DNA from 2 places in the Massilia sp. Dwa41.01b genome. Region 1 is predicted to be linked to the other one. Evidence: riboswitches for the same ligand, from Rfam matches in the RefSeq annotation. Region 1 holds a riboswitch; the other holds the start of a gene.
What was found. Region 1 has a riboswitch for thiamine pyrophosphate ahead of G4G28_RS16280 (TonB-dependent siderophore receptor). Riboswitches for the same ligand answer to the same signal wherever they lie in the genome.

Region 1 (15,178 bases):
GGCCCGGCCCGGCCCGGTCAGGCCGGCGTCTGTGCGCACTCCTGCTGTTGGCGCATCATGTCGTCCATCGCCTGCTGCATCTCCTCGGGCGAGACGTCGCGCACATGGGTCGCCAGCGACCAGCGGTGGCCGAAGGGATCTTCCAGCTGGCCATAGCGGTCGCCCCAGAAGGCGTCGGCCAGTTCCATGCGCACGGTGGCGCCGGCTGCGGTGGCGCGCGCCCACATCTCGTCCACGTTCGGAATCGACAGGTGGATGACGACCGGCGAGCCCTTCAGCGCCAAGGGGCTGAGGGAACCGTAGTCGGGGAACTCGTCGGCCAGGAATAGCGGCGAATCGCCGATGCGCAGCATGGCGTGGCCGACGCGGCCATCGGGCATGGGCATGCGCATCACTTCCTCGGCCCCGAAGGCCTTCTTGTAGAACTCGATGGCTTCGCTGCAGCGGGCACACACCAGATGCGGGGTGATGGTGTGCATGCCGTCTTCGACTGGCTTGACCTTAAGACTCATGTTGCGCTCCTTTCAGGGTGAACGAACGTTTTTTTACGGTCCTGTAATACTCTTCTGAGCTTAGCGCCAGACCGAAGTTCGGGCAATCATTCTCGACCTTGCGGTGCACTAAAATGCGCTGCGCATCGCTTGCGCCTGGTCGACCCGGATTTCGCGCCGCCCTGGGATTGAAGCGCTGCACCGGTGCTACGCATCCAGTTCCGGATAGTGCCGGAAGACCCCTTCCTCGCTGAACGGCAGGCGCCGGTGCGACGCCAGGTAGGCGCCAATGCGCGGCCGCCCGGCCACCCGCTGGCGCAGCAGCTCCAGGTTTGGATACGCGGCCAGGGCGCGGGCCGTCGCTTTCGGAAAGGCATAGCGCAGCCCTTCCAGGGTCTGGAACAGCGACAGGTCGGCATAGCCGAGCGCCTGCCCGAGCAGGTAGTCGCCCTCGCCCAGCACGTGCGAGAAATAACGGAGGAACTTGGGAATGCGCGCGGCCGTGAATTCCTGCGCACGCCGCCGCGCTTCCGGCTTCTGGTCTTCGTAATACAGATTGCTGCCGACCGGATGGTGGGTCTCGTGCGCCTCGCCCACCAGGTCGCCGATCGTCAGCTGCAGCTGGTGGGTCCACAGCCGGCCCTGCACATCCTGAGGCGCCAGGCCATGGCGTTCGCCGAGGAACATCAGGATCGCCGCGGTCTGGCCGATCATCATGCCGCCGGCGCGCAGGAAAGGCGGAGCAAAGGCCGGCGTCGGGCCTTCCTTGAGCGCGGCCATCATGGCATCGACGCCACCGGGACCGCGCGCCACGTCCTCGTAGTCTTCTCCCGCTTCCTCCAGCGCCAGGCGGACATATTCGCCGCGTCCCTGGATGCCCGGCCAATAGAACAGTTCGTACGATTGCGCCATGATCGGATCCTCAAGGTTGATCGAAAGGCCATCATGAGCCGGAAACCGGGATCAGGTAAAGCGGCCGCCCCGCACCCGGGCAGGCCTGTCCCGCCGGCGCAACGACCGCCTATCCTGTAGGCAACGTTTGCCGTCAATATGTTACGATCGGGAATCATTCATGCGGACGGCATGCGCGCTGGGGCGACCGGAAACCGTGCTGGCGAGGAACTGTCGGCAGCTGTTTAGCGCGTGATAATCTTGCAATACGGGAACCCGGCGTTCCGCTATAAACCACACCTGAGAGAAGATGCATGTTGACCTTGCGTGACCGTGGCGATAAGAATATTGCCTCAGAGAACTTATTTCCCTTGAGCAATGTCACCGCCGGTAGCAGCCAGGTAAGCCACCATGAACCTGCCTGCAACCCGATGCCTTTAACGGAGCGCCCCATGATCTTCGCTCAACTGACCCGCCATTGGCGGGCCGGCCGCCGCCAGTTGCGTTTGTCATCCTGGCTGATGTCGATCCTGCGCAGCGCCCGCGTGCTGATGTTCTATCGCGATCACGCGGCCCTGTGCCAGCTCGACGTCTACCGCAACTACGTGATGCTGCGGTCCCACGACGACCCCTTCCACCACCTCAGCCACCGCGGCTACCTGGTGCGCGGCCTGAGCGCCAGCGATCGCGTGCGGTGCGTCCTGTCTCACTACCGCTTCGAGGAAACCACCTTCAACGCCGCCTACAAGCAGGCCGTGTACGCGGCCGGCGGGCTGGCCCTGTGGCGCCAGACCGTGGGCGAAAACGAATTCGTGATCCGCCTCGAGATGGCTTCGCGCATGAATGCCGAAGGCGACCTGACCATTGCCCTGGTCGCCGACGGCAAGGTGCTGCACCGCCTGTCGTTCTCGTGGATCGAGGGCGCGGTCGCCGGCGTGCCGTCTCCATTGGTCCCCTTCATCGCCCGCAACCAGGGCCGCTGGACCGATTCGGGCGAAGCCTTCGACGCCTTCGAACGCTGCTTCCCCAACAATTCGCCCAGCTTCTTCACTTTCGCCGCGATGCAGGGCGTGGCGCAGGCGGTCGGCATGGAGCAGGTGGTGGCCGTGAAATGCAGCTCGCACATCGCCTTCGACCCGGACCAGCTGAAGCACTTCACGAATGCCTACGACGGCTTCTGGAAGCTGCTCGGCGGGGTCGAGATGGCCGGCCACGCCTGGCTGGTGGCGCTGCCCTTCTACCTCAAGCCCCTGGCAGACATGCCGTCGAAGCACCGCAAGCGCGCCGCCCAGCGCCGCGAATACTGGCGCGCGATCGGCGACAGCACCCGCGCCACCCTGCAGCGCCACCTGCAGCACGCACGCGCCCACCACGAGCACGCATCGCCGCTGCACGAAGCGGCCGAAGCCTGAGGTCTCACGCGTCCAATTCGCTTTGCCACGCCGCGCCAGCGCGGACGCCTGTTGAACGCGTGGACGGCGCGAACCGGACGGCTCGGGCCCTTGCCCGGTCGAGCCGTCCACCCCACGCCCCTTGACAGAATTACCACGGCCGTCCCCGGCCGTGGTACACTCGCGCCTCGCTAGGGGTCCTGAAGCTTCGCTTCGGGTGAGAGATACCCTTCGTACCTGATCTGGATAATGCCAGCGAAGGAAAGCGCAACGCAGTTCCCCCTTGTTTGCCCTTCCCCCACGTTGGCTCCGGCTTTTTGAAGAAGCGGCGCGCCCATCGTGGCGCGCGAAAACGAGCAAACCCATGAAACCAGTTTTAAAGCACACCTTACTTGCCTGCGCCCTCGCCCAGGCTTTCACCATCGACGCGTCCGCACAGACCCAGGAGCCGGTCGCCTCGGTGCTTGTCACCGGCAATAAATGGACGGTCAGCGACCGTGCCGGCATCGGCGGCTTCGCCGACCTGCCGATCGTCGAGACCCCGGTCTCGGTCTCGGCAATCACCCGCGAACAGATGCAGAACCTCTCGATTCGCAGCGCTACCGATGCGCTGGCCTACGACGCCTCGGTGGGCGATGCCTACAACGCGGTCGGCTATGCCGAGCAGTTCTCGGTGCGTGGCTTCATGCTGAACAATAACTCGGGCTATCGCAAGGACGGCATCGTCATCCCCGCCGATACCCAGATCCCGCTCGAGAACAAGGAGCGCCTCGAGCTGCTCAAGGGCGTGGCCGGCATGCAGGCGGGCCTGGCCGCGCCGGGGGGCATCCTCAACTTCGTGACCAAGCGTCCGACCAACACGCCGCTCCGTTCCGTGACCTTCGAAGCGCGCGAGCGCGGCACGCTCTATGGCGCGCTGGACCTGGGCGGACGTTTCGACGACCGCCGCTTCGGCTACCGCGTCAACGCCGCCGCCGAGCGCCTGCGCTCCTACGTCGACGGTGCCGACGGCAAGCGCCAGTTCGTGTCAGGCGCCTTCGACTGGCAGATCACACCAGACGCGCTGCTGCAGCTCGACATGGACTTCCAGCACAAGGAACAGATCACCGCGCCCGGCTACCAGCTGATCCGCGGCGTGGCGCTGCCGGCGAACATCTCGGCCAAGACCCTGCTCAACGCCCAGCCCTGGACCAGACCGGTCGACACCGACAGCGCCAACTTCGGCCTGCGCTTCGACTATCGCATCAACAGCGACTGGCGAGCGACGGTCGCGGCCAACAAGCACTGGTTCAAGCGCGACGACTTCACCGCCTTCCCCTACGGCTGCAGCAACGAGGGCGAGGGCTTCTATCCGGGCTACTGCTCGAACGGCGATTATGACGTCTACGACTACCAGAGCGTCGGCGAACGCAAGACCCCGTTCGGCATCCAGGCGCAGCTGCAGGGACGCGTCGCCACCGGTGCGCTGCGCCACGTGCTGACGGTCGGCACCAGCTACAGCGAGCGCCATAACCGCTACGGCGACTACGTCTACGACTACGCCGGCTCGAGCAACATCTACCAGAACCAGGTCGTCGATCCGGCGCCGGGCAACCCGGCGACCGGCCCGGTCAGCGAACGCTTCACCGAGCGCGAACGTTCGCTCTTCGTCCAGGACATCCTCACGCTCACGCCCGAGCTGGCGCTGCACGCCGGCCTGCGCTACGTGAAGATCGACACCACCCAGTTGCCGGAACCGGAACTGGGCTGGGTCAATAGCCGCGGCGCGTACGTCCTGCCGAGCGTATCGCTGGTGTATGGCGTCACCCCATCCTGGAACGTGTACGCTACCTTCGCCCGCGGCCTGGACGCCGGCGGCGTCGCCGACATGGGTACCAACAACGAGAACACGGACCTGGGCCAGAACCGTTCGAAGCAGGTCGAACTCGGCACCAAGGGCAGCTTCGGCGACGTCGCCTTCACCGCCGCCCTGTTCCAGATCACCAAGGGCTTCGAGTTCGACGAGGATACCGGCTTGCCCAAGCCGACCTTCGTGCGCAAGGGCGAGCAGGTGCACCGCGGCTTCGAGCTGGCGGCCCAGCGCACGAACGGCGCCCTGACCTATGGCGCCACCCTGATGGCACTGCGCGCGCGCCAGGAAGACACCGGCTCGGCGCGCTACGACGGCAAGCGCGTCACCAACGTGCCGGAACTGAAGACGACGCTGTGGGCGGATTATGCGGTGGCGGCGGTGCCGGGCCTGAAGGTCAGCGGCCAGTGGCAGTACGCGGGCGAAAAGTCCTTCGATCCGGAAAACACCGTCAATGTGCCGGGTTACCACGTGTTCGGCCTGGGCGCGAGCTATGGCGTGAAGATGGGCGCGACGAGCGTTACGCTGCGTGCACGGGTGGACAACCTGACCGACAAGTTCTACTGGCGCGACGTCACCCAGGAACTGGGCGGCTACCTGCTGCCGGGCGCACCGCGCACCTTCCGCATGTCGGCGCAGTTCGACTTCTGAACATGTTCTGGAGCGCCTGAAACGTTTTTCAGGCGCTCCTAATCGATCCCCAGCACATGTAGTGCCCGTTCGACCTGCCGCACGCGCTGCGGCAGGTCCCCCTGCACCAGCACGAACGGGATCCTGCGCCCGGTCAACTCCGCCAGCAGCATCTCGTACACCATCTGGCGCACTTCTTCCGATTCGCGCATCAGGCCATCGGGCATCCAGGGCGTATCCGGTGCGGTGACCAGCGTCAGCGCGTACTCGTGGCGGCTCGCCAGCAGCGCCAGCTCCTCGTCCACCCGTTCCCAGTACACGCGGCTGTACAGGGCCGTCATCAGGGGCGTGGTGTCGCAGAACAGCACCCGTTTCGCCCCGGCTTCGGCAAGGGCGGCCGCCGCATCCTCGCGCGCGCGCTGGGTGCGGGCAATGCCGAACTGGTCGCCTTCGAAAGGCACGCGGCCATGCGTGTCGACGAATTCGCGCAGGTATTCCGGTACCCACGCGGTCGCATAGCGCGCCGCCAGCGCCGCACACAGGGTCGATTTGCCCGACGACTCGGCGCCCAGCACGGCAATGCGGCGCACCGTCATGGCTTCACCCCCGCGATATTGCTCCAGGCGCGCAGGCCGCGCGCGGCCAGCACCACGAAGACCGCATACAGCACCGCCGTCACGTGCAGGTCCTTGAAGATGTACAGGCCCACGTAGAGCACGTCGACCACCAGCCACACATGCCAGTTCTCGACCTTCTTACGCGCCAGCAGCAGCTGGCCGACCAGGCTGCCGGCGGTGAGGAAGCCGTCCGTATGCGGCACGTCGGTGTTGGTGAAGGTTTGCAGGAACCAGGACAGCGCCAGGTAAGCCAGCGCCCAGCCGCCCAGCATCCACGCCCAGCCCGTGCGGTCGAGCCGCGAGACCGCCAGGCGCGTGTCGCCCGCGCCGCGCAGCCACTGAACCCAGCCCCAGATCGAAGCCGCGATGAAGACCAGTTGCAGGCCGCTGTCGCCGTACAGGCGCGCGTCGAAGAAGACGACCGCATAAGTGCTTGATGCGGCGATCGAGAACAGCCAGGCCCAGTGGTTCTGGCGGATGTTGAGCAGGACGGTGGCGACCGCCAGCGCGAAGGAGATCAGTTCCAGTGGAGTCGTGCTGAAGCCGAAGATGGCGAGCGTGTCGAGCATGCGAGGGTGGCGATGGTGGCGGGGATGGTGGCGTTGCCGTGGCAGGTCAACAGTCGATTATGCGAGAGCGCGCCCGAATGCGCAAGCGTACTGTCCGGATCCGGACACCGCTGCCCGCTGGCGGGCAGCGCGGCATGCACATCGCCCTGTTCTCACCCGGGAAAAGGCGCTGGCACGGCGCTTGCAAGGAGAGGAGCACGACCTGCCAGATTTCGCCATGGACCAAGCAATCGACCCTGTTTTCCTGCGCCGCCGCCAGCGCATTCGCCTCCTCGCCGGCCTGTCCCTGTTCGCCGCCGTGGCCGGCGCCGGCTGGGGCCTGAACCGCGCCCTGCGCCCGAGTATCGACGCGGCCGACATCGTCGTCTCGACCGTGCGCCGCGCCGACATCGCCAATACCGTCAACGCCGCCGGCATCGTCATCCCGGTGCACGAGGAAGTCGTGGCCAGCCCGGTCGCCAGCCGCGTGGCCAGGGTGCATGCCAAGCCGGGGCAGCAGGTGGCGCCCGGGGACCTGCTGCTCGAGCTTGACGACCGCGACATCCGTCTCGCGCTCGACGCCCTGCAGGAGCAGCTGGCGCAGCAGGAAAACCGCATGAAGGCGCTGACCGTCGAACTCGAACAGAAGCAAAAAGGGCTGGTCAGCGCCATCGAGCTGCTCGAACTCGACCTGCTGTCGGCGCGCGCCCGCCACGAACGCAACCAGAAGCTGCGCCAGAGCGGCCTGGTCTCCGGCGAAGACCTGCTGGGCGCGGAACTGAACGTCAAGCGCATCGAGGTCCAGCTGCGCCAGCAGCGCGAGCAGATCGTCGACAGCCGCCGCGCCACGGCCAGCGGGATCGACGGTGTCCGCCTGCAGATGGACATCCTCAGGAAGCAGATCGCACAGCAGGAAAGCCTGCTGGCGCGGGCACGCGACGGCGCCGCGTGCCGGCATGCTCACTTCCCTGCTGCAGGAAGAAGGCGCCAGCGTGGCGGCCGGCCAGTTGCTGGCGCGCGTGTCGGAACTGAACAACTACCGGGTCGAAGCGACCCTGTCGGACTTCCATGCGCGCCTGCTCGCGGCCGGCCAGCTTGTCCGCGTCGAACAGAACGGCGAGCGCCTGGCCGGCCGCGTGCAGACCATCCTCCCCGAAATCCAGAACGGCACCGTCAAGCTGCTGGTCGAGCTGGCGCAGCCGCACAACCCGCTGCTGCGCAACAAGATGCGGGTCGACGTCAACATCGTCACCGCGCAAAAAACCGGCGCGCTGGTGCTCGACAGCGGCGCCGCCTTCAACGGCAGCGGGCGCCAGGCCGCATTTGCCGTACGCGACGGCGTCGCACGGAAAACCACGCTGGAACTGGGCGCCAGCGACGGCAAGCTGGTCGAGGTGGTGGCCGGTGCGCGTCCCGGCGAACGCTTCATCGTTTCCGACATCCGCGCCTTTGCGGAACGGGACAGCATCCGTATTGCGGACTAACTCAAAAAAATATAGGGGAAGACATGATCAAGCTCAGCAAAGTCAGCAAGACCTACCGCACCGACAAGGTGGAAACCCTTGCCCTGAAAGACATCGACCTGCACGTGCGCCAGGGCGAATTCGTCGCCATGATGGGCCCGAGCGGCTGCGGCAAGAGCACCCTGCTCAACCTCATCGGCCTGCTCGACCGTCCCGGCCAGGGCGCCATCGAAGTCGGCGGCGTGCCGATCACGCGCTACAAGGACAAGCAGGTTGCCCAGCTGCGCAACAGCACCTTCGGCTTCATCTTCCAGAGCTTCCACCTCATTTCCGACCTGCGCGTGATCGACAACGTCGAGCTGCCGCTGCTGTACCGGAAGATGGCGGGAAGCGAACGGCGCCGGCTGGCGCGCGAGGCGCTCGAAAAGGTGGGCCTGGGCGCGCGCATGGACCACTACCCGAACCAGCTGTCGGGCGGCCAGCAGCAGCGCGTGGCGATCGCCCGTGCCATCGTCGGCCGGCCGCAGGTACTGCTGGCCGACGAGCCGACCGGTAACCTCGACAGCAAGATGGGGGAGGAAGTGATGGACATCCTCCTCAAGCTCAACGCCGAAGGCACGACCGTGGTGATGGTGACCCACGACGAACGCGAGGCGCGCCGCACCAACCGCATCGTGCGCGTCTTCGACGGCCAGCTGGTGGCATAAGGAGAGGCCATGATCCGCAACTACCTCCTCACCGCGTGGAAGGTCTTCATGCGCCGCAAGCTCTTCACGCTGATCAACCTGCTGTGCATCGTCATCACGCTGCTGGTACTGATGGTGATCGCCTCGCTGCTGGAAACGGCCTTCCGTCCCTCCGGCGTCGAGGGCAGGAGCGAGCGCTTCCTGCAGGTCTACGCGATCCGCATGGAGAGCGCGGACCACACCAGCCGCAGCAACAGCCCCCTCGGCTACAAGCTGATCGACAAGTACGTGAAACCGATGCCGGGTGTCGAGCGGGTCGCCGCACTGACCATGCCGGCCGCGGTGTCGGTGTACCAGGGCGGCAGCGTCAGCGAGCTGCAGATGCGCCGCGTCGATGCCGACTACTGGAAGATCCTCGATTTCCGCCTGTTGGCCGGACGTCTCCTCACCCCCGCCGACGATGCCGCCGGGCGCATGGTCGTGGTGCTCAACGCCACCAGCGCGCGGCGCCTGTTCCCGGGCCAGCCGCAGGCCGCCATCGGCCAGCGCATCGACGCCGGCGGGCAGCTGTTCGAGGTCGTCGGCGTGGTCGAGGATGCGATGCACCTGAACGCCTACGCCGACATCTGGGCGCCGATCTCCACCTTCGCGTCGAGCGAGTACCGCAACCAGCTGACCGGAATGTTCACCGCACTGGTGCTGGCCCATCGCACCGGGGACCTGCCGCGCATCCGCGAGCAGGTGGCGGCGATCGCCAAAGGCGTGGTGGCGGACGACCCGAAACAGTGGCCAACGATCTTCTTCTGGGCCGACAGCAAGCTCGATCTGTTCGCGCGCATCCTTCTCGGTAACGACGACAAGCCCGATCCTGGTTCGGGCAAGCTGATCGCCATGGTCGCCGGCGCGATGCTGGTCTTCATGCTGCTGCCGGCCCTGAACCTGGTCAACCTGAACACTGGCCGCATCCTCGAGCGGCGCGCCGAGATCGGCGTGCGCAAGGCCTTTGGTGCCACCAGCGGCCAGCTTGCCGTGCAGCTGATCGTCGAGAACGTGCTGCTGTCGCTGGCCGGCGGCCTGCTGGCGCTTGCCGCCACTGCCGCGGTGCTGTCCTGGATCGAGGGTGCCGGCCTGATTCCCTACCTGAAGGTCGACCTGAATCTCGCCGTGTTCGGCTGGGGCATGCTGATCGCCACCGTATTCGGCCTGCTCTCGGGCGTGCTGCCCGCACTCAAAATGTCGCGCCTCGATCCCGTCCATGCCCTGAAGGGAGCCAACTGATGTTCCGCCACCTGTTGAAACTGACCTGGAAACGCAAGTCCAGGAACCTGATGCTGAGCCTGGAGATCCTGCTCGCCTTCGCCATCGTCTTCGCCGTCGCCGCCTGCGCTGTGCGCTATGCCCAGCTCTACGCCATGCCGCTCGGCTTCGACGGCACCGACGTCTGGTCGGTCAACATCCAGGCCGGCGACGACGGCCAGAAGCGCTTCGACGACAGCACCTACGACAGCCTGCGGCGCGGCCTGGCCGAGCTGCCGGAAGTGCGCGCCGTTGCCTTCATGAGCTTCGAGCCCTACTCGCGCTCCACCATGACGAGCGACCTGCGGCGTGCGAACGGCAAGTCGGTCGATACCGACCTGCTGGAAGCGGACGACACCCTCCCCGCCACACTCGGCCTGCACGTGGTCGAGGGCCGCTGGTTTTCGGCGCTGGATAACGGCAGCGCCGACCGCCCGGCCGTGATCAACCGCCGCATGGCCGATGCCATGTTCGCGGGCGAACGGGCAGTTGGCCAGCGCTTTTCCGACGGCGAAAGCGCCAAGGATTCCATCAGCTACCGCGTGGTCGGCGTGGTCGATGCCTACCGTCCCAAGGGCGAGCTGTCGGCGCCGGTCAACCTGGCCTTCCTCCGGCTCGCGCCCGGCAAGAATGGACGCGACGCGCGCACCATCCTGCTGAAGGTGAAGCCGGGGACGGAGCGCAGTTTCGAGGCCAGCCTGAACCGCCGCCTGAAGCTGATCCGCAACGACTGGTCCTTCCAGATCTCGCCGCTCTCCTCCAGCCGCGCCGGCATGCTCAAGTCGCAGACCACGCCCCTGGTCGTGGTGGCCGTGATCGCCGCCTTCATGCTGCTGATGGTCGCCTTTGGCCTGTTCGGCGCGCTGTGGCAGAACACCACCCAGCGCATCCCGGAGATCGGCCTGCGCCGCGCAGTCGGCGCCAGCGCCGCCAGCATCTACCGCCAGATCGTCGCCGAACAGTTCCTGCTCAGTTCAATTGCCATTGCCGCCGGCCTGGCCCTGCTGGTGCAGCTGCCCGTCACCGGCGTGTTGGGGGAGAGCCTGAACTGGACCGTCTTCACGACGGCGGCACTGCTGTCGATGGCCCTGATCTATCTGATATCCTTGCTGTGCGCCGTGTACCCGGGCTGGCGCGCCAGCCGCCTGAGCCCGACCGAAGCGCTGCATTACGAGTAGCACCCGTACGACTAGCCGAAGAAAGAATCACCAAAGATGCACCTAACCCGCCCCCCGCGCATCCTCGTCGTCGACGACGACGGCGCGGTCCAGGTGTCGCTGGCCCTGCTGCTCAAGCAATCCGGATACGAGCCGCTGCGCGCCGCCAGCGCACCCGAGGCGCTGGCCCTGCTGGCACGCGCCCGGGACGAACGCCATCCGGTCGACCTGGTCCTGCAGGACATGAACTTTTCGCTGCAGACCAGCGGCGAGGAAGGCCTGGCCCTGCTGGCGCAGGTGCGCGAACGCCACCCCGGCCTGCCAGTGCTCTTGATGACGGCCTGGGGTTCGATCGGGCTGGCGGTGGCCGGCATCAAGGCCGGCGCCGCCAACTTCTTTACCAAGCCACGGGACAATGCGCAGCTGGCCGAACTGGTGCGCGCCACGCTGGAGCTGAACAGTTCCATCGGCGACGCCGCCGGCCGCCAGCCGCGGCGCGACCTCGACGCCGGGTTCGACTTCGGCGGCATCGTCGGCGAACACCCGAAACTGCTGCGCGTGCTGGCCACGATCGGCCAGGTTGCGCGCACGCGCGCACCGGTGCTGATCCTCGGCGAAAGCGGCACCGGCAAGGAACTGGTGGCCGACGCCATCCACCGCAACAGCCCGCGCGCGGCGCAGCCCATCGTCAAGATCAACATGGGCGCGATCACGCCGACGCTGTTCGAAAGCGAGATGTTCGGCCATGTGCGCGGCGCCTTCACCGATGCGCGTAGCGACCGCAAGGGCCATGTCGCCAGTGCCGAAGGCGGCACCCTCTTCCTCGACGAGATCGGCGAGCTCGGTCGCGGCGACCAGGTCAAGCTGCTGCGCGTGCTGCAGGACGGGCGCTACCAGCCGGTCGGTGCCAGCCGCAGCGAACAGGCCGACGTGCGCGTGGTGTCGGCGACCAACCGCGAACTGGCCGAACTGGTCGCGACGGGCGAGTTCCGCGAAGACCTGTTCTATCGGCTGAACCTGATCACGATCCGCCTGCCGCCGCTACGCGAGCGTCGTAGCGACATCCCGCTACTGGCACGCCACATCGTCGCCACGGTCGCCAGCGGCTATGGGCTGGGCGAGATCACGCTCACCAGCGGCGCCCTCGAGTGGCTGTCGTCCCAGCCCTGGCCCGGCAATATCCGCCAGCTCAAGCAGACGCTCGAGCGCACGATGCTCCTGGTCCGGCAAGGCGCAGCTGACCCAGGCCGACCTGGCTGCCGCCGGCGGTTTCGACGATGCCGCCGCGCCGTCCAGCCTGCGCCCTGGGCCTGGACGGCATGACGCTGGAACAGGTCGAGCGCCGCATGATCGAACAGGCGCTCGAGCAGCACGGCGGGAACATCTCGCGCGTGGCCAAGACCCTGGGGCTGTCGCGTACCGCCCTGTATCGCCGGCTCGAACGGCACGGCCTGTGCGAACCCGGCGCCGGCGACAGCCAGGAGACCGGCCTGTGACGCTGCGGCTGCGGCTGGGCGGCTACCTGCTCGGCCTGCACGTGCTGCTGTTCGTGCTGGCGGCCGTGCTGCTGCTCGATCGTCCGCTCCTGTTTGTCGGCGCCGAACTGGCGCTGCTGGCGAGCCTGGCGGCCGGCCTGGCGCTGCTGCGCCGCGCGCTCGAGCCGCTCGGCTACACGCGGCGCTTCCACGACCTGCTGCAGGACCAGAACTATGCCAACCGCCTGGCCGCACCGGACTCGCCGGAACTGGCGGAACTGGTCGGCATGTTCAACGCGCTGCTGGCCACGCTGCACCGCGAGCGCCTGGCCGCCGGCGAGCAGCAGGGCTTCCTCGACCGCCTGCTGGAGGCCACGCCGAGCGCCGTGCTGGTCTTCGATTTCGACGGCGCGGTCACCCTCCTCAATGCCAGCGCCCATGCCTTGCTCGGCGTCGACGCGGCGCATGGGCGGGCGCTGGCGGCATGGCTCGACGGCACGGCGCCGCTGGCGCCAGGGCTGGACGCGCGCGGGCGCGAACGCAGTCTCGACCTGATCGCCCAGCTCGACGCCCTGCCCCAGGGCGAAAGCCGCCTGCTGACCGATACCGAAGGCCGCCGCTACCGCGCCCAGCGCGGCCAGTTCTACGACCGCGGCTTCGCACGCCACTTCCTGATGGTCGAGGAACTGACCGCCGAACTGGAAGACTCGGAACGCGCCACCTATGCCAAGCTGGTGCGGGTACTGGCGCACGAGGTCAACAATACCGTGGCGGCCACGCGCTCGGTGCTCGATTCGCTGCTGTTCTACCGCGGCCAGCTCACCGCGCCCGATGCTGCCGACTTTTCCACCGCGATCGACGCCGTCAAGCGGCGCAACGTCAGCCTCGGCGAATTCATCGACCGCTTCACGCGCGTGGTGAAGATGCCGGCGCCGGAGCTGCGCCCGGTGAACATCAGGGACATGGTCGACGACATCCTGTGGCTGAACCGCGAACAATGCGCCAGCCGCGGCATCGGCATCGGCTGGCGCCGTTGCGACGCGGTCGCGCCCCGGCCGATGGACGCCCAGCTGATGGAACAGGCCCTGCTCAATATCGTCAAGAACGCCATCGAGGCGGTGCTGGCGCGCCAGGCTGCGGGCAGCGAAGGCGGGCATGTGGAATTCGCCCTGGACGCGTGCGACGGCGGCGCCCTGCTGTCGGTCAGCGACTCGGCCGACCTGCTGGGCGAACAGTCGCCGCGCCAGCTGTTCACGCCCTTTTTCAGTACCAAGCCCGGCGGCCAGGGCATTGGATTGATGTTCGTGCGCGAGGTGCTGACGCGACACGGGTTTCCGTATGCGCTCGGTTCGACCGGCGCCGGCGAGACGAGGTTCGAGATTCGGTTTCCGTAAGGGCGGCGCAATAAAAAACCGCGGCGGGATCGCTCCGGCCGCGGTTCCGAGACCATCGATCCCCCTTATTTCTTCGGGTACTTGATCGTCATTTCCTTGAGCAGGTTGTCGGCATGGTCGACTTCCTTCATCACCCACAGCATGTAGCGGATGTCGACGTGGATCGCGCGCGTGATCGCCGTGTCGAAGTACCAGTCCTTGGTGATCGACTCGTAGGTCGAATCGAAGTTCAAGCCCACCAGTTCGCCGCGCTTGTTCATCACGGCCGAACCCGAGTTGCCGCCTGTGGTGTCGGCGCTGGACAGGAAATTCACCGGCACGGTGTTCAGCACCGGATCCTTGAACACGCCGTAGCGCCTGGCTTTCACCGCATTAAGCAGCGCCGCCGGCACCAGGAACGGATCCTTGTCGGTCGCCTTCTCGACGATGCCCTCGACGGTCGTGAACGGACCCTTCACCAGCCCGTCGCGCGGCGAGTACGGCGACACGGTCCCGTAGGTCACGCGCAGCGTCGAATTCGCGTCCGGGTAGACCGGCTTGCCCTGCGATTTTTTATACGCGATGACGGCCGCCATGTACTGCGGGATGGTGCGGTCGAGGTTGCCGTCGACTTCCTTGCGGCGCTCCTCCAGGCCATTGGCCACGTCGTTCAGGCGCACGGCAAGCGCGATGAAGGGATCGTTCGACTTGCGGAAGGCGTCGGCGCTTTGCTCCATCCAGGCCAGGCGCCTGGCGGTGTCGGCCAGTTCGGTCTTCTGGTAGAAGGCGTCGAGCTGGCTGGCGTTCGGCAGCAGCGCGTCAAGACCCTGCGGATGCAACTTGGCGTCCACTTTCGCGTAGCGGCCCAGGGCGGCGGCCCAGCGCGCACGGTCCACGCTCGGCACGAAGGACTGTTCGAGGCGGGTCAGGCGCGCCTTGATGAACGACAGGTCGCGGTCCTGGTAGCCGCTTTCGCGCTGGGCGTCCGGCTTGGCGCGCTCCTGGGCCAGGCGGTACAGGATGCGTGCGCTCTTCAACAAGTCGCTGTGGGTGGCTTCCGCATAGGCGCCCTCTTCGCGCGAGAGTGCCATGTCGAGCCCGATGACGGCATCCAGGTCGGTCAGCAGCTTCGGTCCGCTGCCGGTGATCTTGCCACTGCGGGCATACCAGCTGCGGAACTCGGCATCCTGCACGTCCTTGATGGCGGCGATGTCCTTGCGCGCGAAGCCGTCGAGCAGGCCCTGGGTCTTCTTGAGCACGTTGTTCAGGCTTTTCGCCACGCTGGCATAGCGCACGTCCCAGGCCGCATTG
Region 2 (15,178 bases), 2.6 Mb from region 1:
CGGCGGCCGGCGATTCCGGGAGGGCATCGACGATCTGCACTTCCGCCAGTTTGCCGAGCGAGGCGATGAAAGGCGCGAAGCCGGCCATGTTGGCGCGGTCGGCTTCATTGCCCGGTTCGACGATCAGCGGCACGCGCACCGACGGCGACAGCTTCATCTCGCCGCGCAGGTTGCGCGTCGCATTCGTGAGCTCCTTCAGCTGCGCCATCCAGGCTTCGGCGGACTCGTCGATCGCATCCGGATTGGCGATCGGGTAGGGCTGCAGCATGATGCTGTCGCCCGACTTGCCGGCCAGCGGCGCCACCGCCTGCCACAGTGCCTCGGTCACGAACGGAATGACCGGATGCGCCAGGCGCAGGATCACTTCCAGCACGCGCAGGAGCGTGTGGCGGGTGGCGCGCTGCTGCGCCTCGGTACCTTGCTGGACCGAGACCTTGGCCACTTCCAGGTACCAGTCGCAGTACTCGTCCCAGACGAACTTGTAGATGCTGCTGGCGATGTTGTCGAAGCGGTAGTCCTCGAAGCCTTTCGCCACTTCCAGCTCGACCCGGTTCATCAGCGAGATGATCCAGCGGTCCGACGGCGACAGGTCCTCGGGGTTCGGCGCCGAGCAGTCCTTGCCCTCGGTGTTCATCATCACGAAGCGCGTCGCATTCCACAGCTTGTTGCAGAAGTTGCGATAACCCTCGGCGCGACCGAGGTCGAAATTGATGTTGCGGCCCAGGGACGCGTAGCTTGCCATCGTGAAGCGCACGGCATCGGTGCCAAAGGCCGGAATCCCGCTCGGGAATTCCTTGCGCGTGGCTTTCGCAATTTTTTCGGCGGCGCGCGGGTCCATCAGGCCAGCGGTGCGCTTGGCCACCAGCGACTCGACGTCGATACCGTCGATCAGGTCGATCGGGTCCAGCGTATTGCCCTTCGACTTGCTCATCTTCTGGCCCTGCGAATCGCGCACCAGGCCGTGCACGTACACGGTCTCGAAGGGCACCTTGCCCGTGAAGTGCGCGGTCATCATGACCATGCGCGCGACCCAGAAGAAGATGATGTCGAAGCCCGTCACCAGCACCGACGAGGGCAGGAACATCTTCATGTCCGGCGTCTCCTCCGGCCAGCCCATGGTCGAGAAGGGGACGAGGGCCGAGGAGAACCAGGTGTCCAATACGTCTTCGTCGCGGCGCAGTTCACCCGTGATGCCTTGCGCGGCGGCCTTGGCCTTGGCTTCTTGCTCGTCACGGGCGACGATGATGTTGCCGGCTTCGTCGAACCAGGCCGGGATGCGGTGGCCCCACCACAGCTGGCGCGAGATGCACCAGTCCTGGATATTGCCCAGCCACTGGTTGTAGGTTGTCGACCAGTTCTCCGGCACGAACTTGATTTCGCCGCTGGCGACTTTTTCGAGCGCCACTTCGGTGATCGATTTGCCCGGATTGAAGCTACCTTCCGGGGCCGGCTTCGTCATGGCGACGAACCACTGGTCGGTCAGCATCGGCTCGATCACGACGCCGGTGCGGTCGCCGCGCGGCACCATCAGCTTGTGCGGTTTCACCTGTTCGAGCAGGCCAAGCGCTTCGAGGTCGGCGACGATCTGCTTGCGCGCTTTGAAACGGTCCAGGCCCTGGTATTGCGCGGGGGCGTTCTCGTTGATCTTCGCGTCGAGCGTCATGATCGTGATCGGCGCGAGATTCGCGCGCTGGCCGACGGCGTAGTCGTTGAAGTCGTGCGCCGGGGTGATCTTCACGCAGCCGGTGCCGAATTCCTTGTCCACATAGCTGTCGGCGATGATCGGGATTTCGCGATCCGTCAGCGGCAATTTCAGCATCTTGCCGTGCAGGTGAGTGTAACGCTCGTCGGTCGGATCGACCGCCACGGCGACGTCGCCCAGCATGGTTTCAGGACGGGTGGTGGCCACCGTCAGGTGGCCCGAGCCGTCGGCCAACGGGTACTGGATATACCACATCGAGCCGTCTTCCTCGACCGAATCGACCTCCAGGTCGGAGACGGCCGTGCCCAGCACCGGGTCCCAGTTCACCAGGCGCTTGCCGCGGTAGATCAGGCCCTGCTCGTACAGGCGCACGAACACTTCCGAGACGACCTTCGAGCGGGTCTCGTCCATCGTGAAGTATTCGCGGCTCCAGTCGGCCGAGGCACCCAGGCGGCGCATCTGGCCGGTGATGGTGTTGCCCGATTTTTCCTTCCACTCCCAGACCTTCTTGATGAATTCGTCGCGACCGAGGTCGTGGCGCGAGACCTTCTGGGCGTCGAGCTGGCGCTCCACCACGATCTGCGTGGCGATACCGGCGTGGTCGGTGCCCGGAATCCAGGCCGTGTTATGGCCGCGCATGCGGTAGTAGCGCGTCAGGCCGTCCATGATGGTCTGGTTGAACGCGTGGCCCATGTGCAGCGTGCCCGTCACATTCGGTGGCGGCAACTGGATGCTGAACGCGGGCTTGCCGGCGTCGAGCGTGGCGGCGAAATACCCGCGCTCTTCCCAGGCGGCGCGCCAGTGTTGTTCGATGTCGGCTGGCTCGAAAGACTTGGCTAATTCCATGATGTGGCAGTGTGAGGTGCGAAAACGACCATTATAGAGGAGGAGGGCGGGGGTGAGGTCAGGCGATAGCGGGAAATTCGGCGTCGAATCGTTGTCGTTCGTGGCGCTGTTGCGTGTGTTGCGTGTGTTGGTATCGGTATGCCCAATCCGCGTGGGCACGGGGTGCCCACCCTACAGGAGGCCCTCTTGGCAAGCCCAGGCAACCCCCGGTTCAACGCACATGTCCCCCAGGGTGGGCACCTGTGCCCGCGCGGATTGAACCCATCACGAACGGCACAGGCAACAACCCCATGTCCAGGGGAGCACCCGTCCCGAGTAAGCGCTCAATATTTTTTTGCTAACGCCAATTCGCAGGCTATAATCCGCCCGCTGCCGCAAGGCAGCACACGCTAGGGGTCCTGCGCGTCGATCGATGCGCGGGTGAGACATACCCTCTGAACCTGATCTGGATAATGCCAGCGAAGGGAAGCTTTCGAGATGCGGATTCGTGCCCACGCACGCGCCTGACGCCACTCTCGGCCTCCTTTGCTGGCTCCTCACGCAAAGGAGCCGCATGAATGCACCACTGAAGTTCGACGCCGCCACCGCCATGGTGGACAGCGCCGCGATTGCCCCCTTCCCGAATTCGACCAAGGTCTACATCGAAGGCAGCCGCCCCGATATCCGCGTGCCGATGCGCGCCGTCGCCCAAAGCGACACCCCGGCCAGCTTCGGCGGCGAGACCAACCCGCCCGTCTTTGTCTACGACACCTCCGGCCCCTACACCGACCCGGCAGCGTCCATCGACATCCGCCGCGGCTTGCCGGCACTGCGCCGCACCTGGATCGCCGAACGGGGCGACACCGAGGAGCTGTCCGGCCCGAGCTCGACCTACGGCGCCGGGCGCCTGCTTGATCCGAGCCTGGACGCGCTGCGCTTCGAGCTGCAGCGCAAGCCGCGCCGCGCGAAAGAGGGCGCCAACGTCACCCAGATGCATTACGCCCGCCGCGGCATCATCACCCCGAGATGGAATTCATCGCCCTGCGCGAGAACCTGCGCCGCAAGGAGTACCTGGCGTCGCTGGAAGCGAGCGGCGAGATGGGCCGGCGCACGGCCGCGCTGCTGGGCCGCCAGCATCCGGGCCAGTCGTTCGGTGCCGCCATTCCTGAGGAGATCACGCCGGAATTCGTGCGTTCCGAGGTCGCCCGTGGCCGCGCCATCATCCCGGCCAACATCAACCACCCCGAGAGCGAGCCGATGATCATCGGCCGCAACTTCCTGGTGAAGATCAACGCCAACATCGGCAACTCGGCCGTCACCTCGTCCATCGGCGAGGAAGTGGAAAAGATGACCTGGGCGATCCGCTGGGGTGCCGACAACGTGATGGACCTGTCCACCGGCAAGCACATCCACGAGACGCGCGAATGGATCATCCGTAACAGCCCGGTCCCGATCGGCACCGTGCCGCTCTACCAGGCGCTGGAAAAAGTGAACGGCAAGGCCGAAGACCTGACCTGGGAAATCTACCGCGACACCCTCATCGAACAGGCCGAGCAGGGCGTCGACTACTTCACCATCCACGCCGGCGTGCGTTTGCCGTATGTGCCGATGACGGCCAAGCGCCTGACAGGCATTGTGTCGCGCGGCGGCTCGATCATGGCCAAGTGGTGCCTGGCGCACCACGAGGAGTCCTTCCTCTACACGCATTTCGAGGACATCTGCGCCATCATGAAGCAGTACGACGTGGCCTTCAGCCTGGGCGATGGCCTGCGTCCGGGTTCCATCTACGATGCCAACGACGAGGCCCAGCTGGCCGAACTGAAGACCCTCGGCGAACTGACCCAAATCGCCTGGAAGCACGACGTACAGGTGATGATCGAGGGGCCCGGCCACGTGCCGCTGCACCTGATCAAGGAGAACATGGACCTGCAGCTGGAACAGTGCATGGAAGCGCCGTTCTATACGCTGGGGCCACTCACCACCGACATCGCGCCCGGCTACGACCACATCACCTCCGGCATCGGCGCGGCCCACATCGGCTGGTACGGCACCGCGATGCTGTGCTACGTGACGCCGAAAGAGCATCTCGGCCTGCCCGACAAGAACGACGTCAAGGACGGCATCATCACCTACAAGATCGCGGCCCACGCCGCCGACCTGGCGAAGGGCCACCCGGGCGCGCAGATCCGCGACAACGCGCTGTCGAAAGCGCGCTTCGAATTCCGCTGGGAAGACCAGTTCAACCTCGGGCTCGACCCGGACAAGGCGCGCGCCTTCCACGACGAGACGCTGCCCAAGGATTCCGCCAAGGTGGCGCATTTCTGCTCGATGTGCGGCCCCCATTTCTGCTCGATGAAGATCACCCAGGAAGTGCGCGCCTACGCGGCCGAGCAGGGCGTGGGCGAAGACACGGCTCTGGTGCGCGGCATGCAGGAAAAGGCGATCGAATTCGTGCGCGGCGGCGCGAAACTGTACCGCGAGGTCTGAGCATGTTCGACATCGAACTCAATGGCGAACCCTACAGTTTGCTGGACGGCCAGACCCTGGGCGACCTGGTGCAGGCGCTCGGCGTCGGGAAGCAGGCGGTGGCGCTGGCGGTCAACCGCGAGGTGGTGCCGCGCCAGCAGTGGGCCTCGCGCGTGCTGGCGCGCCAGGACAAGGTCGACATCGTGCGCGCCATCGGCGGCGGCTGAAAGGATGAACAAAGGATGAACATGAGCGAAGACTTCCTCACCATCGCGGGCAAGCAATACCGCTCGCGCCTGCTGGTCGGCAGCGGCAAGTACCGCGACCTGGATGAAACACGCGAGGCCACGCTGGCGGCCGAAGCCGAGATCGTCACGGTGGCAATCCGCCGCGTGAACATCGGCCAGGATCCGAAGGCGCCAAATTTGCTCGACGTGCTGCCGCCGTCCCGGTTCACCATCCTGCCCAATACCGCCGGGTGCTACAACGCCAGGGACGCGGTCTACACCCTGCAGATGGCGCGCGAACTGCTGGACGGGCACAAGCTCGTGAAACTCGAGGTGCTGGGCGACGAGACCACGCTGTTCCCGCACATGCCGGAAACCCTGAAGGCGGCCGAGACCCTGGTGCGCGACGGCTTCGACGTCATGGTCTACTGCAGCGATGACCCGGTGCAGGCGAAACTGTTGCAGGAGATCGGCTGCGTGGCCGTGATGCCGCTGGCCTCCCTCATCGGTTCCGGCATGGGCATCCTCAACCCCTGGAACCTCAAGTTGATCATCGAGGAGGCCCGCGTGCCGGTGCTGGTCGACGCCGGCGTCGGCACCGCGTCGGATGCGGCGATCGCGATGGAACTCGGCTGCGACGGCGTGCTGATGAACAGCGCGATTGCCTGCGCACGCGCGCCGGTGCGCATGGCACGCGCGATGAAGCTGGCGGTGGAAGCGGGCCGCGAGGCCTACCTCGCCGGACGCATGCCGCGCCGCTTCGCCGCGTCGCCCTCGTCACCAAGCGACGGGCGCCTCGCGTGACGGCGTCCGGTAGGGCGTCCCATAGGGCGTCCCATAGGGCGGCTGTCATCGGACTGGCGACCGGGTCGGCGTCGGTTACCGCGCCGGGTACCGCGTCGCATAGCGCGCCGGGTACCGCGTCGCATGGCGCGTCGCATAGCGCGGCCGGCATCTCCCCGGCATGGCGCCGGCGGTGCTGGTCTTCGCCGGCCTCGATCCCGGCGGCGGCGCCGGTTCGGCCGCCGACATCCTGGCGATCGCCGCCCAGGGTGCCCACGCGCTGCCGGTGGCCACCGCGCTGACGGTGCAGGACAACAACCGCGTGCATGCCGTGCGTCCGGTCGAGACCGAGTTCGTGCTGCACCAGGCCCAGGCCCTGATCGATACCTGCGCCATCCGCGCGGTCAAGATCGGCATTCCCGGCAACCGCGCAAATGCGCTGGCGATTGCCGGGCTGCTGAGAAGCCTGCGCAAGCGTGATCCGAAGCTGCCGGTCGTGCTCGATCCGGTGCTCGCCAGCGGCCATGGCGATGCGCTGGCGTCCGGCGATCCGCTCGATGCCGTCGCCGAGCTGCTGGCGCTGGCCACCATCGTGCTGCCGAACGAGCCGGAAGCCTGCGCGATCGGCGCCTTCCCCGGCGCCCAGTGGCTGGTCACGGGCGGCCATGGCGATGGCCAGTTCGTCACCAACCGCTGGTATGCCAACGGACAGCTGGAACAGCGCTGGCGCTGGCCGCGCCTGCCCGGCGCCTACCACGGCAGCGGCTGCACCCTGGCGGCCGCCCTGGCCGCACGCCTGGCGCTGGGCGAATCGATGTTCGAGGCGCTGGGAGCCGCCCAGTCCTACTGCCACGAAGCCCTGGCCCAGGCCTTCGCGATCGCGCCGGGCCAGCGCATTCCCCGCCGCTTTTACAGCGCACAGGCCAGGACGGCGTGCAGGCGCTGCCCACCACATGAAAGGATCCAATATGCACGGCTTGTATCTCGTCACCCCGAACTGGGACGACACCGACCGGCTGCTGGCCGCCACCGAAGCGGCCCTGCGCGGCGGCGCGGCCCGGTGCAGTACCGCCACAAGGAGGCCGGCGCGGCACTGCGCCTGGAGCAGGCGACGGCGCTGCTGGCGCTGTGCCGGCGCCACAAGCGGCCGCTGGTCGTCAACGACCACCTCGACCTGTGCATGCGCATCGATGCCGACGGCGTGCACCTGGGCGGGGGCGACACCGCGCTGCAGCAGGCGCGCTGGGGCCTCGGGCGCGACAAGATCGTCGGCGCCTCCTGCTATGGTGAGCTGGCGCTGGCACGCGCGGCGCAGGCGGCGGGCGCGAGCTACGCTGCCTTCGGCGGCTTCTATCCCTCGCCCGTCAAACAATACGATTTCGTCACGGCGCCATCGATCCTGGCCGCCGCGCGCGCCGAACTGGAGCTGCCGCTGGTCGTCATCGGCGGCATGACCCCATCGAACGCCGCACCCCCGGTGGCGCAGGGTGCCCACATGGTGGCGGCAATCACGAGCGTGTATGGCGAAGCCGACCCGGAAAGCGCGGCGCGCCGCTTCGCCACACTGTTCGAGGGGGCCGCTGCAGCCCACGCGCAGGGGGTTTGATGGACAGTCAGTTGTAGGGGCGAGACAGATCGGCTATGCTGGACTTCCCTATTTATTGCTCATGAGCAAAAATAGGGGATCTCCGGGGATATCCCCCTCTTCTACAGCAGGAATGACATGGACAACACCTTGATGAACGACGGCGTGCTGGAAGCGCTCGCATTCAAGCTCGGCAACGAAGAATACGGCATCAAGATTTTGAAGGTGCAGGAAATCCGCGGCTACGAGGCCGTCACCCGCATTGCCAGCGCGCCGGAACATGTCAAGGGCGTGGTCAACCTGCGCGGCACGATCGTGCCGATCGTCGACATGCGCATCAAGTTCAAGCTGGGTGAGCCGACCTACAACCAGTTTACCGTCGTGATCATCCTGAACATCCAGGACCGCGTGGTGGGCATGGTGGTGGACGCGGTGTCGGACGTGATTTCGCTGACGGCCGAGCAGATCAAGCCGGCGCCGGACATGGGCGGCGCGCTCAACACCGATTACCTGCTGGGCCTGGGCACGGTGGACGAACGCATGATCATCCTGGTCGACATCGACCGCCTGATGACGTCCGAGGAAATGGGCGTCATCGAGACCCCGGCGAGCTGAGTGATCATGCTGAGCCGACTCAAGGTAGGAACCCGACTGGCGCTGGCCTTTGTGCTGGTGCTGGCTTTTCTCGTGGCCGTGATTGCGATGGGCATCAGCAAGCTCGGTGCGCTCCATACCGGCACCCGTACGATGGCGACCGACGCCTATCCGAAGGTGGTGCTGGCCCAGAGCCTGGCCGACCGCATCAACCGCAGCGCGCGCTCGGTGCGCGACTTGCTGTTGACGGACGATGCCCAGGCCGTGGCCAAGAACCTCGGCGTGATCGCCACCAGCCGCAAGGAAGCGGCCGAGATGTTCGCCGGGCTCGACAAGCTGGTGGTATCCGAGGATGGGGTCAGGAACCTGCGCACCTACAAGGCCGCCTACGACCAGTACATGGTGGCCCTCGATGAAGTCATGCGCCTGCGCGCCGCCGGCGAGCACGATGCGGCCGTCGCCCATCTGCTGGGCCCTGCACGCAAGATCCAGAGCGCGGTCTTCATTTCGTCCAACGAACTGATCGACCACCAGGGCAAGACCATGCAGGCCACCTACGAGGCGGCCGAGCAGACCTATGTCGTCGGCCGCAACGCCATGCTGATCCTGGGCGCGCTGGCGCTGCTGGGCGGCGTGGCGGCCGCCACCGTCATCACCCGCAGCCTGCTGCGCCAGCTGGGCGGCGAACCGACCTATGCGGCCGACGTCGCAGAGCAGATCGCCGCGGGCAACCTCGGCGTGCCGATCGCCACCCGCGCCGGCGACACCGGCAGCCTGCTGTTTGCCATCAAGGGCATGCGCGACAGCCTGGCTGGCATCGTCAGCCAGGTGCGTCTCGGTACCGACACCATCGCCGCCGCGTCCGCCGAGATCAACGCCGGCAACCAGGACCTGTCCAGCCGCACCGAGCAGCAGGCTTCCTCGCTCGAGGAAACCGCATCGTCGATGGAAGAGCTGACCGCGACCGTCAAGCAGAACGCGGACAATGCGCGCCAGGCCAACCAGCTCGGTGCCAGTGCCTCGCAGGTCGCGGTGCGCGGCGGCGACGTGGTGGCGCAAGTGGTCGAGACCATGGACGCGATCAACGCTTCCTCGCGCAAGGTGGTCGACATCATCGGCGTCATCGACGGCATCGCCTTCCAGACCAATATCCTGGCCCTGAACGCCGCCGTGGAAGCGGCGCGTGCCGGCGAACAGGGACGCGGCTTCGCCGTCGTCGCCTCCGAGGTGCGCAACCTGGCCCAGCGTTCGGCTGCGGCAGCGAAGGAAATCAAGGCCTTGATCCACGCTTCGGTCGACCGTGTCGACGCCGGCAGCGCGCTGGTGGCGCAGGCCGGGACGACGATGCGGGAAGTGGTCGACAGCGTGCGCCGCGTGACCGACATCGTCGCCGAGATCAGTGCCGCCAGCGCCGAACAGAGCGCCGGCATCGAGCAGGTCAATGGCGCCATCGCCCAGATGGACCAGGTGACCCAGCAGAATTCGGCCCTGGTCGAGGAAGCCGCCGCCGCCGCCGAATCGATGCAGGACCAGGCCGCGCGCCTGAGCCAGGTGGTGGCCCTGTTCCGCCTGGGCGAGGAAGACGCGGTTCCCGTGCGTGCGCAGACATCGTCCGTGACCGCCCTGGTGCCGGCAAGCGCGTCCGTGCGCTCCTGAGCCGCTTCGCACCGACACCCCGCCCGCAAGGCGGGGTTTTTTTTCGCCCGCCGCCGATGAAGGCCGCCCGGCGCCGCGCGCACCGTCCCTGTTCTTGTGCCTACAATAGCGCTATTGCACCTACCGAGAACATTTCGATGCACCTGCTACACCTGTTCAATCGCACCCGCCGCCATCCTTCCGCCATCCTCTTGATGGTGCAGTTGCTCGCGATGGTGCTGTACCCGTTTGTCGAGCACACGGCCGCCGGCCACGTGACCCTGAACGCCTTCGGCATCGTCATCCTGACGCTGACTACCAACATGGTACGGCGCACGCCCGGGCTGACGCGCATCAGCGTGATGCTGGCGGTGCCGATCATTGCCCTGCTGATCGCGCAGATGCTCTACGACCTGCCGCAGCTGCGCGCCTGGTCATCCGGACTGGAAGTGATCTTCTATTTCTATGCCGCCGGCTCGCTGATCGCCTACATGCTGGAAGACCGGCACGTGACCACCGACGAACTGTTCGCCGCCGGCGCCACCTTCACGCTGCTGGCCTGGGCCTTTACCCACCTCTACCTGCTGGTGCAGGCGCTGGCGCCTGGCTCCTACGGCGCCGCGGTGCACCCCGAGCTGCCGCGCACCTGGAGCGAACTGAATTACCTCAGCTTCGCACTGCTCTCGAGCACCGGCATCGGCGACGTCATCCCGCTTACCGTGCACGCGCGCTCGCTCGCCAGCATCGAGATGTTCGTCGGCCTGATGTATCTTGCCGCCGTGGTGGCGCGCCTGATCGGCCTGACGATGCAGCCGAATAAGTAATGTAGGGTGGGCGGCTGTATCCGCGATGGCGGATCGACGACGAGGTCAATGCCGCCCACGCGTTCAACCGTCATACGAGCAGCCGCGTCAGTCCTACTCTTCGCCAACCGGCATGCCGGTGTACTCGCGCACCAGGAATGCCTCCAGCTCGGCCAGCGGCATCGGCCGCGCGAACAGGTAGCCCTGGCCTTCGTCGCACAAGGCTTCGCGCAGGGTCTCCACCACCTCGTCGGTTTCGATCCCTTCGGCCACCACGGACAGGTCGAGCACGTGGGCCATGTCGATCAGCGCCCCCACGAAACCGTCGCCGGCCGGGTTGTCGGAGATGAAGGAGCGGTCCAGCTTCAGCACGTCGATGGGCAGGCGTTTCAGGTAGGACAGGCTCGAGTAGCCGGTGCCGAAATCGTCGATCGAGAGGCGCACGCCCAAGGCTTTGAGGCCCCTGAGCACTTCCACCGACTGGTCGAGGTCCTCGATCAGCGCGCTTTCCGTCAATTCCAGTTCCAGTGCGCCTGCCGGCAAGCCGGATTCGGCCAGTGCGGTGCGCACGTGGCCGATCAGGTCCGGCGAGCGCAACTGGCGCGCCGAGACGTTGACGGAAACGTGCAGGTGCAGGCCGAACTGCTCGTTGATCTGCTGGACGTCGCGGCAGGCCGCGCCGAGTACCCAGCGGCCGATGGTTTCGATCTGGCCGCGCTCCTCGGCCAGCGGGATGAATTCCAGCGGCGCCACGCGGCCGAATTCGGGATGGTCCCAGCGCAGCAGCGCTTCGACGCCGAGCGTGCGCAGCGAGCGCAGGTCGACGCGCGGCTGGTAGTGCACCGCAAACTGGTTCTGCTCCAGCGCCCGGTGCAGTGCCGCCTCGAGCTGCAGGCGGCGCTTCGCCTCCAGGCTCATTTCCGGCTCAAAAAACTGGAAGGAGCCGTCGCCCTGCGCCTTGGCCTTGTACATGGCCGTGTCTGCCTTCTGGAACAGCTCGTCGGTCGACGTGTCCTCGCCCCCGGCCAGGCTGATGCCGATCGACGCCCCCACGCGCATTTCCATGCCGTCCGCAACGAAAGGCATATCCATCGTGGCGAGCAGGCGCCGCGCAATGGCGGTCGCGGCCTCGCGGCCCATGCAGCTCGCTGCCACGACGAATTCGTCACCGCCCAGCCGCGCCACGACGTCGCCCGGCCGCATGCACGATTGCAGGCGCCTGCCCACCTGTTGCAGCAGCCGGTCGCCGGTGGCGTGGCCCATTGAATCGTTGACTTCCTTGAAGCGGTTCAGGTCGATGAAGAACACCGTCGTCCCACCCTGGCCCTGGTCGAGCATGCTCGATACGCGGCGGTTGATCCAGTTCCGGTTCGGCAGGCCCGTCAGCGTGTCGCGCGTGGCCAGTTCTTCCAGCCGCGCCTCGGCGCGCTTGCGCTCGGTAATGTCGATGATGAAGGCTGTCAGCGACCGTGCCTCGCCCTGCGCATCGAGCTCGACGGTCTGGTTCACCAGGGCGACGACATGGTGGCCCTGGCGGTGCAGGAGCACGGTCTCGAGTGCACGTTCGCGATGACCGGTGCAGCGGACGTTGAGCGCCGGGCTGGCGTCGCCGGCAACCAGGATGGCCGCTACGGGCTTGCCGACCAGTTCCTCGCGCGAGTAGCCGGAGAGCTGGCACAGTGCCGGATTGATGTCTTCGACGATGCCGTCGCCGTTGAGGAGCATGTAGCCGGCCGGCGTGATCTGGATCGTTTCGCGAAAGCGCCGTTCGCTGTCGCGGATCTGCTGTTCGCGCGCCACACGATCGGAAATGTCGTGGAAAAACACCGACAGGCCTTCTTCGTGCGCATAGATGCGCTCGCTGACCCAGACACCGACCGGTTCATAGAAGGTTTCGAAGCTGATGCTTTCGCGGCTTGCCATGGCCTTGACCAGGTTCTGGCCGACCACCGACTCGGCCAGGCCCGGGGCAACGTCCCACACGACCTTGCCGAGCGCCGCGTCGCGGTCGACACCGACGAAGGCTGCCGCGCGGTTATTCGCATACACGATTTCCCACGACGAGTTGACGGAGAAAAAGCCGTCGTCGATGCTCTCGATCAGGGTGAGGTTGTGTTCGGCCATGCGCTCGAGGCGCCGCAGCATCTCGTTTTCGCGCGTGATATCGCGCGACACGAACACGGCGCCCAGGCAGTCGCCCGTCACCGGATCGATCACCATGCGCGTCTTCGATGCCAGCGCGCGATACTGGCCCTGCGTGTCGCGCTTGCGCAGTTCGATCGCATCCGGCCGCGGTTCGCCGGCCAGGATGCGCCGCATGTCGTCGTTGGCATGGGCATGGTCGTCCGGATGCACGAAATCGATCGCCGGTTGCCCGATCAATTGTTCCCTTGTCCAGCCGAGGTTGCGTGTGAAGGACGAGGAAATGTCGATGTAACGCCCGTCCAGGTCGCAGAAGGCCACGAGGTCGGTCGCGTTGTCGACCATGAGCCGCAGGGTAGCCGCATCGCGTGTCGCTCCATCCAGCGCTACCTGTCGTCCCGTCACGTCCACCAGCGTGCACGCGTATCCGCCATCCTGTTGCCGGGGCAGGGCCGTGATCAGGCCGTGCCGCTGGCGGCCATCGCCGCAGGCAATCTCGAGCTGGCATTCGAAGGCTTGCCGCCGCGCCAGCACGCCATCGAGTTCGCGCGCGAGCGCAGGACCGTCTGTCACGGCGACCGTTGCCAGCCAGGCAGGCAGCGGCATGCCCGCCATGTCCGGCAGCAGTCCCGGGCACCACGCCAGCGGCGCTTCGCACAGGCCCTCGGCATCGATGGACCATGCGAGGTGAAGAAGCGGTTCTTGGGTCGAGCTGCGTTCGCGGATCATGTTGGGCGGCTTCGTGTCGTGAGCCAGGCACTGGCGCCTTGCTCACATGCTTGATATGGAATCGGAAAAAAGTCAGGTCAGGACAGGAGGCCGAGCGCTTGCGTACTGTGTACGCATGCACGGCCGACCGTGGACGATAGCATCGCTAGTTCCATGCGGCAACATTCCAGTAAGCCTGCCTCTTGTTTGTGGTTCTGTTGCAACTGAAGAAGCGGTAGGCGTGACAGGTCTGTAAATAGAGAATGGCAACTTCGATAGTGGCCGAGCTCATCTGCCTGGCGGTTCATGCACTGATTGAACGCGCAGGCGGCGCGGATGCAACGTCGACGCACAGGGCAGGGCCGAGCCGCCTACCCTACCGCGAGGCAAAAAAAAGGACGCCGAAGCGTCCCTTTTTTTCACCCGAAGGCGTCGATTACTTACCGCAGCCCAGCGACTTGATACGGTCGTAGGCAGCCTTGGCTTGCACCAGGCCATAGCCGTACTTGGTGTCGCGGCCGGCGGTGCCCAGGTCCTGGGCGCTGGCGGTCAGCGAGGTACGGATCTGCGCGCCCGTGCAGGTCGGGAAGTAGCTCCACACCAGTGCGGCGACGGCCGACACGTGCGGGGTGGCCATCGAGGTGCCATCGAAGTAGGCATAGTTGGTTGCCTTCACGCCGACAGTGGCGCTCTGGCCCAGCTTGGTCTTCATCGATGCGCCATCGACATCGGTCGCGGTGACCGACGGGATGCTGGTCACGGTGGTGCCGAGGGTCGCGCCGAAGGCACCGGCCACGTTGTTGTACACCACCGCGCCGACGCCGCCGCTGCTCTGGCAATTCGAGACCTTGGTCGCGAAGTCGACCGTGCCGCGGGCGATCAGGCAGACCTTGCCGGAAACGGCCGTGTTGACCTTGTCGCCGATGCCGAAGTCGGCCAGCGCAGCAGTCGCGGTCTTCACCGGCGAGCCTTCCATCGCGCCCGGGACGTAGGTGGTGGTGCCGACTTTCAGCACGCCTTCGCTGCCGCTGCCCATCGGCACGGTCGACAGGACGCCGACGCCGGGACCGGCGATTTCGACCTTGCTGTTGTACTGCGAGAAGCTCGCCCACTGCTTGTTCTCGTCGACGGCGCCAACCATCATCACGCTGCTGTAGCCGGCCGGGTAGGACACCACGGTGTTGCCGTCGTTACCTGCGGCGGCGATGTTCAGCACGCCCTTGGCCTGGAGCGCATCGAATGCATTCCTTTCGGTGGTGCTCGATCCGCCGCCGCCCAGCGACATGCTGATCACGTTCGCGCCGGCCGCGCCGCACTTGTTGGCGGCCGAGGCCAGGGTCGACGAGTAGGCCCAGCCGTCGGCGCCGAAGACCTTCACGATATGCAGCTTCAGGCGCTTGTTCGGGTTGACGCCGACCACGCCGACGCCGCTGTTGTTGACCCCGGCGATGGTGCCGGCAACGTGGGTGCCGTGGTGGTTTTCGTCGGTGTACCACCAGCCGGTGCCGGCATCGTATTCGCCGGTGACGACGTTGCCGGTCAGGTCTTCGTGGTCGCGGTTGTAGCCGGAGTCGATGATGCAGACCTTGCGGTTGCCGACGTTGGCGTCGCTCAGCAGGTCGGCCTGGACTTGCTTGATGCCGTAAGGGACCAGTTGGCCCGCGGTGTAGGGCGTGCCGGTCGACGGGCTGGTCAGCGCGAACGGACG

Region 2: linked by a shared signal. The riboswitch ahead of thiC (phosphomethylpyrimidine synthase ThiC) and the one ahead of G4G28_RS16280 (TonB-dependent siderophore receptor) in region 1 are both predicted to bind thiamine pyrophosphate.

Annotation. Positions count from the first base shown of each region.
Region 1 covers NZ_CP050454.1:3,551,399-3,566,576, forward strand. The annotation lists gene G4G28_RS16265 (VOC family protein) at 18-512, opposite strand; gene G4G28_RS16270 (glutathione S-transferase) at 699-1,403, opposite strand; gene G4G28_RS16275 (DUF535 family protein) at 1,835-2,794, shown strand; TPP riboswitch at 2,957-3,054, shown strand; gene G4G28_RS16280 (TonB-dependent siderophore receptor) at 3,138-5,273, shown strand; gene G4G28_RS16285 (AAA family ATPase) at 5,312-5,848, opposite strand; gene pnuC (nicotinamide riboside transporter PnuC) at 5,845-6,438, opposite strand; partial or broken gene G4G28_RS26585 (ABC transporter permease) at 6,656-6,958, shown strand; gene G4G28_RS26590 (efflux RND transporter periplasmic adaptor subunit) at 7,374-7,901, shown strand; gene G4G28_RS16300 (ABC transporter ATP-binding protein) at 7,925-8,587, shown strand; gene G4G28_RS16305 (ABC transporter permease) at 8,597-9,844, shown strand; gene G4G28_RS16310 (ABC transporter permease) at 9,844-11,040, shown strand; gene G4G28_RS16315 (sigma-54 dependent transcriptional regulator) at 11,077-12,342, shown strand; gene G4G28_RS26595 (helix-turn-helix domain-containing protein) at 12,339-12,515, shown strand; gene G4G28_RS16320 (PAS domain-containing sensor histidine kinase) at 12,512-13,888, shown strand; gene G4G28_RS16325 (S46 family peptidase) at 13,954-15,178, opposite strand, start outside.
Region 2 covers NZ_CP050454.1:953,771-968,948, forward strand. The annotation lists gene G4G28_RS04395 (valine--tRNA ligase) at 1-2,548, opposite strand, end outside; TPP riboswitch at 2,930-3,032, shown strand; partial or broken gene thiC (phosphomethylpyrimidine synthase ThiC) at 3,102-5,014, shown strand; gene thiS (sulfur carrier protein ThiS) at 5,017-5,220, shown strand; gene G4G28_RS04410 (thiazole synthase) at 5,242-6,024, shown strand; partial or broken gene G4G28_RS04415 (hydroxymethylpyrimidine/phosphomethylpyrimidine kinase) at 6,185-6,832, shown strand; partial or broken gene thiE (thiamine phosphate synthase) at 6,972-7,609, shown strand; gene G4G28_RS04425 (chemotaxis protein CheW) at 7,727-8,203, shown strand; gene G4G28_RS27750 (methyl-accepting chemotaxis protein) at 8,210-9,838, shown strand; gene G4G28_RS04435 (two pore domain potassium channel family protein) at 9,976-10,641, shown strand; gene G4G28_RS04440 (EAL domain-containing protein) at 10,735-13,491, opposite strand; gene G4G28_RS04445 (S8 family serine peptidase) at 13,907-15,178, opposite strand, start outside.